DNA from 3 places in the Streptomyces sp. NPDC047853 genome. Region 3 is predicted to be linked to each of the others. Evidence: riboswitches for the same ligand, from Rfam matches in the RefSeq annotation. Region 3 holds a riboswitch; each other region holds the start of a gene.
The links. A riboswitch is a leader RNA that binds a small molecule or an ion and turns the genes downstream of it on or off. The one in region 3 is predicted to bind thiamine pyrophosphate.
Positions count from the first base shown of each region.

Region 1 (2,260 bases), on a different contig from region 3:
GGCCGGCTGCGGGTCGGCGTAGATGACCTCGGCGGGCGGGGAGGAGGCGTAGGAGACGACGAGCGGACGGTCGCCGCCGGCCTTCCTGCCGCCGGACGAACCGGAGAACTCCTCGTTGTACGCCTGCTCCCAGCTGTCGACGACCTTGACGCCGTTCGCCTTCAGCTTCTTCCAGTAGCCCTGCCATCCTCCCCCGCTCTCGGCTTCGCTCGAGCGGGAGGTGCCCCCGTCCCCGTACTTCGCGGCGGTGCCCAGCAGGAAGCCGAGGCCGGGCGAGGAGCTGCCGGCGTTCTCGGTGACGAGCAGGTCCTTGTACCGGGGGTCGGCCAGGTCGTCGAGGGAGTCCGGCGGGGTCAGCCCGTGCTCGTCGAAGTACGCCTTGTCGTAATTGACGCAGACGTCCCCGGTGTCGACGGGCGTGACCCGGTGCTTGTCCTGGTCGGCCCGGTACTCGGGGAGGACCAGGTCGGAGCCCTTCGCCTCGTACGGCTGGAAGATCCCGTTGTCGAGGGCGCGGGACAGCAGCGTGTTGTCGACGCCGAAGAAGACGTCCCCCTGGGGGTTGTCCTTGGTGAGGATGGCCTTGTTGACGGCCTGACCGGCGTCGCCGTCCTCCAGGACCCTGACCTTGTAGCCGGAGCGCTTCTCGAAGGCGGCGACGACGTCCTTCGACGCGGCCCACGAGTCATGGCTGACCAGGGTCACGGTCTTGGGGTCGCCGGACCCCTGACCGTCCTCCGACGACGATCCGCAGGCGGCCAGCGTGCCGACCATGCCGAGTCCGAGGGCCAGGACACTGACCTTCTTGGTGATGCTCACTGAATTCCTCCTGGGTGACCAGGAGAAGACGCGGCCCCGCCCGGGACCCCTGGCGAGGGACCCGGGCAGGGCGCAACAGCTCGAGTGGTGACCGATCTCCCTACCCAGAATGACCTGGGCCAGGTTCGGAGGGTCTGCGGCCGGTGCCGCACTCTCAGCGCTGTGGCGCTCCCCTGTCGGAATATGAAGATGTACTTGTACTGACCTGAGATGACGTACGCGTGATACTGACGCCGGTCAGGTTACCGCTCGCTCGCGGCGAGCTGACCACACGCCCCGTCGATCTCCTGGCCACGGGTGTCCCGGATCGTCACCGGCACACCGTGCGCCGCGATCGCCTCCACGAACGCCTTCTCGTCCTCGGGCCGCGAGGCGGTCCACTTCGAGCCGGGCGTCGGGTTGAGCGGGATGAGGTTGACGTGCACGGGCCTGCCCTTGAGCAGCCGCCCGAGCCGGTCACCGCGCCACGCCTGGTCGTTGATGTCGCGGATCAGCGCGTACTCGATCGACAGCCGGCGCCCCGACCGCTCCGCGTACTCGAACCCGGCGTCCAGCACCTCGCGCACCTTCCACCGCGTGTTGACCGGGACGAGGGTGTCGCGCAGCTCGTCGTCGGGCGCGTGCAGCGAGATGGCGAGGCGGCACTTGAAGCCCTCGTCGGCGAACCGGTGGATCGCCGGCACGAGGCCGACGGTGGAGACGGTGATGCCGCGCTGGGAGAGCCCCAGCCCGTCGGGCTCGGGGTCGGTGAGCCGGCGGATGGAACCGACGACGCGCTTGTAGTTGGCGAGGGGCTCGCCCATGCCCATGAACACGATGTTGCTGAGCCGGGCCGGACCACCGGGGACCTCCCCGTCGCGCAGCGCCCGCATCCCGTCCACGATCTGGTGCACGATCTCGGCGGTGGACAGGTTCCGGTCCAGGCCGGCCTGCCCCGTGGCGCAGAACGGGCAGTTCATGCCGCAGCCCGCCTGGGAGCTGATGCACATGGTCACCCGGTCCGGGTAGCGCATCAGGACGGACTCGACGAGCGTCCCGTCGAACAGCTTCCACAGCGTCTTGCGCGTGGTGCCCTGATCGGTCGACAGGTGCCGGACGACCGACATCAGCTCGGGCAGCAACGCCTCCCGCAGCCCCTGCCGCGAGCCGGCCGGGATGTCCGTCCACTGCTCGGGGTCGTGCGCGTACCGCGCGAAGTAGTGCTGCGAGAGCTGCTTCGCACGGAACGGCTTCTCGCCGATGGCGGCGACGGCCTCCTTGCGCTCGGCAGGCGTGAGATCGGCGAGGTGCCGCGGCGGCTTCTTGACTCCGCGCGGGGCGACGAATGTGAGTTCTCCGGGCTTAGGCATGACGTTCCCAGTGTCGCAGATCCACTCGGGTGACCCGCGACCGTCGCCCGCTCCGGCGGTCGTCGGCGGTTTCCCCAGGTCACCCGCCGGGT
Region 1 is NZ_JBIDCI010000013.1:205,222-207,481, reverse strand. Features, by position in the region: gene ACGF5T_RS24355 (thiamine ABC transporter substrate-binding protein) at 1-819, opposite strand, end outside; TPP riboswitch at 899-1,004, opposite strand; gene rlmN (23S rRNA (adenine(2503)-C(2))-methyltransferase RlmN) at 1,062-2,168, opposite strand.
Region 1: linked by a shared signal. The riboswitch ahead of ACGF5T_RS24355 (thiamine ABC transporter substrate-binding protein) and the one ahead of thiC (phosphomethylpyrimidine synthase ThiC) in region 3 are both predicted to bind thiamine pyrophosphate.

Region 2 (2,260 bases), on a different contig from region 3:
GACCACCGCGCGCGCGGGACGACGGTCTCGTTCAGGGCGGCGGCGATTCCGGACGGCGCCGCGGTGAGCGTGCCCACCAGGGCGTCCAGGGCCGTGCCGGGAGCCACCTCGCGCGGCTCGCCGTTGACGGAGATGTTCATGCGGGCTGCTCCGAGAGTGCGGGAGCGGCGCTGAAACGCCGCGGGGTGAAGGGCCGGGCCTCGGGCGGCAGCTCCCCGGTGGTCAGGACGTGCGCCATGGCGTCACCGGTCACGGGGGTGAGCAGGACGCCGTTGCGGTAGTGCCCGGTGGCCAGCAGCAGCCCCTCCAGGCCGGTCGGGCCCAGCAGCGGGGCGTTGTCCGGGGACCCCGGGCGCAGGCCTGCGCGGGTCTCCGTCAGGGGCAGCTCGGTGATGCCGGGGACCAGCTCGTGGGCGTCGCGCAGCAGCTCGTAGACGCCGCCCGCGGTCACCGTCGTGTCCCAGCCCAGCTCCTCGCTGGTGGCGCCGACGACCAGCTCGCCGCTCTCCCGGGGCACCAGGTAGAGCGGGTTGCCGCGCACCACGGCGCGGACCGTCCGGTTCAGCAGGGGCCCGTGCGCCGCCGGCATCGCCAGCCGCAGCACCTGCCCCTTCACGGGCCGCACCGGCGGCAGCACGTCGTCCGGGACCCCGGCGAGCCGCCCGCTCAGGCTGCCCCCGGCCAGCACCACCTGCCCGGCCTCCAGCACCGTCCCGTCGGCCGTGACCACCCCCGTGGCCCGCTCCCCGCGCCCGATGGCGAGCCGCTCGGCCCACACCCGGTGGAACACCACGCCCGCGCCCTCGCAGGCGGCCAGGAGCGCGGCGGCCAGCCGCCGGGGGTCGATCTGGTGGTCGCCGTCCACCCGGAGCCCGCCGCGCACGCCCGGCGCGAGCATCGGTTCCAGGCGGCGGCACTCGCGCCCCGACAGCCACTCGGCCTCCAGCCCCGAGCGCTGCTGGAGCGCGTGCAGTTCCCGCAGGTGGGCGCGGTCGTCGGCGTCCAGCGCGACGGCGAGGGTGCCGCAGCGGCGGTAGCCGAGGTCGTGGCCCGTGCGGTCGGCGAGCTCGGCGGCGAACTCGGGGTAGCGGCGGGCCGAGGCGAGGTTCAGGGCGAGCAGGGTCTGCTCGCCGTAGTGAAGTTCCGTGACGGCGGCCAGCATCCCGGCCGCCACCTGGGCGGCCCCGCCGCCCGGCTCCGGGTCGACGAGGGCCGTGGCCAGCCCGCGCTGCGCGGCCCGCCAGGCCGTGACCAGGCCGATGATCCCGCCGCCGACGACCAGGACGTCGGATGCACGGGACGACGTGTGTGACGGAGACGACATGGGCGTCCAGCCCCTCCCTTCGCCGGCATGACCCGGATCAGGTTCGTACGGTCGGAGGCCGCCAGCCTCCCTCTCAGCCCGGTGCGTCCGGGCTCCCGCGAGTGCCTTACGTTGGCCACCCTAGCCCGCGGCCCAGCACACGTGTAAGGGAGCCCGTGCCCATGGCGCGTTCACTCGACGGTCTCGTCCTCGCCCCGGTCGCCGACCAGGCGCCCGGCCAGGTGGGCACCCGCACCCGGTTCGGCTACCACGAGCGGGACGGCGCCGTGTGGGCCGAGTACGCGGGCGGCGACGTGGTCCTCGGTCGCCTGGTGGGCACCCGGGAGGGCGACCGGCTCGACTTCCGGTACGTGCAGCTCGGGACCGACGGCGGCACGTCCTCGGGCCACTGCGTCTCGACCGTCGTCGAGCTGCCCGACGGCCGGGTGCGCCTGGAGGAGACCTGGGAGTGGGAGTCGCGGCCGGGCAGCGGGACGAGCGTTGTGGAGCAGGTCACTCCGCACGAGCACTGACTGACAGAACGTCAGGTGTCTAAGGTGATCAGGTGAGCGAGCAGACGCAGGAGCAGACCCGGGAACGGGCGGCGGACACGGAGCGCCGTGTGGTCGTCGTGGGCGCGGGCATGGCGGGCGTGCAGACCGCCGTCGCCCTGCGGGAGCAGGGTTTCACCGGCACCGTGACCCTGATCGGAGCCGAGCCGCACCAGCCGTACGACCGGCCCCCGCTGTCCAAGGCCGTCCTGCTCGGCACCGCCGAGGGCTCCGCCTTCGACGTCGACTTCGAGGCACTCGACATCACCCTGCGGCTCGGCTGCGAGGCCCTGGGCGTCCGTCCCGGCGCCCACCTCCTGGACACCTCCGCCGGACCCGTGCCCTACGACGCCCTGGTCCTCGCGACCGGAGCCGAACCGGTCCGGCTCCCCGGCGCCGAGGGCGT
Region 2 is NZ_JBIDCI010000010.1:92,968-95,227, forward strand. Features, by position in the region: gene thiS (sulfur carrier protein ThiS) at 1-140, opposite strand, end outside; gene thiO (glycine oxidase ThiO) at 137-1,324, opposite strand; TPP riboswitch at 1,322-1,433, opposite strand; gene ACGF5T_RS20045 (hypothetical protein) at 1,486-1,836, shown strand; gene ACGF5T_RS20050 (NAD(P)/FAD-dependent oxidoreductase) at 1,869-2,260, shown strand, end outside.
Region 2: linked by a shared signal. The riboswitch ahead of thiO (glycine oxidase ThiO) and the one ahead of thiC (phosphomethylpyrimidine synthase ThiC) in region 3 are both predicted to bind thiamine pyrophosphate.

Region 3 (2,260 bases):
CGGCGATCTTGTAGGTGATGACGCCGGTCTTGACGTCGTCACGGTTGGGCAGGCCCAGATGCTCCTTGGGCGTGACGTAGCAGAGCATGGCTGTGCCCCACCAGGCGATCATCGCGGCACCGATGCCGGAGGTGATGTGGTCGTACGCCGGCGCGACGTCCGTCGTCAGCGGGCCGAGCGTATAGAACGGAGCTTCATCGCAGATCTCCTGCTGAAGGTCGATGTTCTCCTTGATCTTGTGCATCGGGACGTGGCCCGGGCCCTCGATCATGGTCTGTACGTGGAAACGCTTGGCGATCGTGTTGAGTTCCCCGAGCGTGCGCAACTCCGCGAACTGCGCCTCGTCGTTGGCGTCCGCGATCGAGCCCGGCCGCAGTCCGTCGCCGAGGGAGTACGTGACGTCGTAGGCGGCGAGGATCTCGCAGAGTTCCTCGAAGTTCTCGTACAGGAACGACTCCCTGTGGTGCGCCAGACACCACGCCGCCATGATCGAGCCGCCGCGCGAGACGATGCCGGTCTTGCGGTTCGCGGTGAGCGGCACGTACGCCAGGCGCACTCCGGCATGGACCGTCATGTAGTCCACGCCCTGTTCGGCCTGCTCGATGACCGTGTCCTTGTAGATCTCCCAGGTCAGCTCCTCGGCGCGACCGTCGACCTTCTCCAGGGCCTGGTAGAGCGGCACCGTTCCGATGGGGACGGGCGAGTTGCGCAGCACCCACTCGCGGGTGGTGTGGATGTTGCGTCCGGTGGACAGGTCCATGACCGTGTCGGCGCCCCACCGGGTCGCCCAGGTCATTTTCTCGACCTCCTCCTCGATGGAGGACGTCACCGCCGAGTTGCCGATGTTGGCGTTGACCTTCACCAGGAACCGCTTGCCGATGATCATCGGCTCGATCTCCGGGTGGTTGACATTGGCCGGCAATACGGCGCGGCCCGCCGCGATCTCCTCGCGGACCACTTCCGGGGCCACGTTCTCCCGGAGGGCCACGTACTCCATCTCCGGGGTAATCTCGCCGCGCCGTGCGTACGCGAGCTGCGTGACCGCGCCACCGTCCCGCCCACGGCGCGGCTGACGCGGGCGGCCGGGGAAGACGGCATCGAGGTTGCGCAGGCCGCCGCGCGGAGAGGTGTGCTTGATCCCGTCGTCCTCGGGACGGACGGGGCGGCCCGCGTACTCCTCGGTGTCCCCGCGGGCGATGATCCAGTTCTCCCGCAGCGGCGACAACCCCCTGCGGACGTCGGTGTCGACGAGCGGATCGGTGTACGGGCCAGAGGTGTCGTACAGCGTGACCGACTGCCCATTGGTGAGGTGCACCTGACGGACCGGCACCCGCAGGTCGGGACGCGAGCCCTCGACGTACGCCTTGTGCCAGCCGATGGACTTCCCGGTCTCCGCGGGCTCCTCCTGGGCGGAGTTCTGCGCGGAGGCAGGCGTGCGTGCGTCCTTGATGGTCATGAGACCTACTCCCTACGCCGGCATTACCCGGTAACAGGTTCGGCGGTCGACGCAGCGGCTTCCGTCGGCAGACGCTTCGTGGCAAACATCACTCGGTATCGGTGACGTTTCCCGTGAAACATCGCTGGGACGGAGGTCAGCGCCCTCTCAGCCCGGTGCTCCGAGCTCCCGCGTGTACAAAGGTGCCCCCACGCTAGCGTCAATTCGGGCGCGGTGAACAGAGGGCCCCCCTCGTTCTTGCGATGATCGGTCGGTGACCACACCGCAGCATCCCCCCTTCCCGCCGCACGAGCCCCGCCGCGGCCCGGGCGCCGAGGACGGCGACGGCCGCGCGGCCGGATCCGCCCCGCACGGCCCCCACGCCGCACCCGGCGCGGGAGACGCCAGACACGACACGGGCGGCGGGCATTTCGCTCATGGCGGTCACGGCGGTGGCGGATGCCACGGCGCTCACGGCGGTGGCAGAGGTGACGGAAGCCACGGCGGTCACGGTGGTGGCGGAGGCCAAGGCGGTCACGGTGGTGACGGAGGCCAAGGCGGTCACGGTGGTGACGGAGGCCAAGGCGGTCACGGTGGTGGCGGAGGCCACGGAACCGGTGGCGGCCACGGCCACTCCCACAGTCACGGTCCGGCCGCGCCCGTGTCCCGGCACCTGCGGAAGGTCATCGCCGCGATCCTGATCCCCTTCACCGTCGCGGTGCTGGTCGGGCTGGCGGTGCTGTGGCCGGGCGGTGCGCCCCCGCACGAGCGCACGGGCGTCGGCTTCGACCGGCAGACCCAGCAGGCCACCGTCACCAAGGTGGT
Region 3 is NZ_JBIDCI010000002.1:429,969-432,228, reverse strand. Features, by position in the region: gene thiC (phosphomethylpyrimidine synthase ThiC) at 1-1,456, opposite strand, end outside; TPP riboswitch at 1,449-1,638, opposite strand; gene ACGF5T_RS05945 (YibE/F family protein) at 1,710-2,260, shown strand, end outside.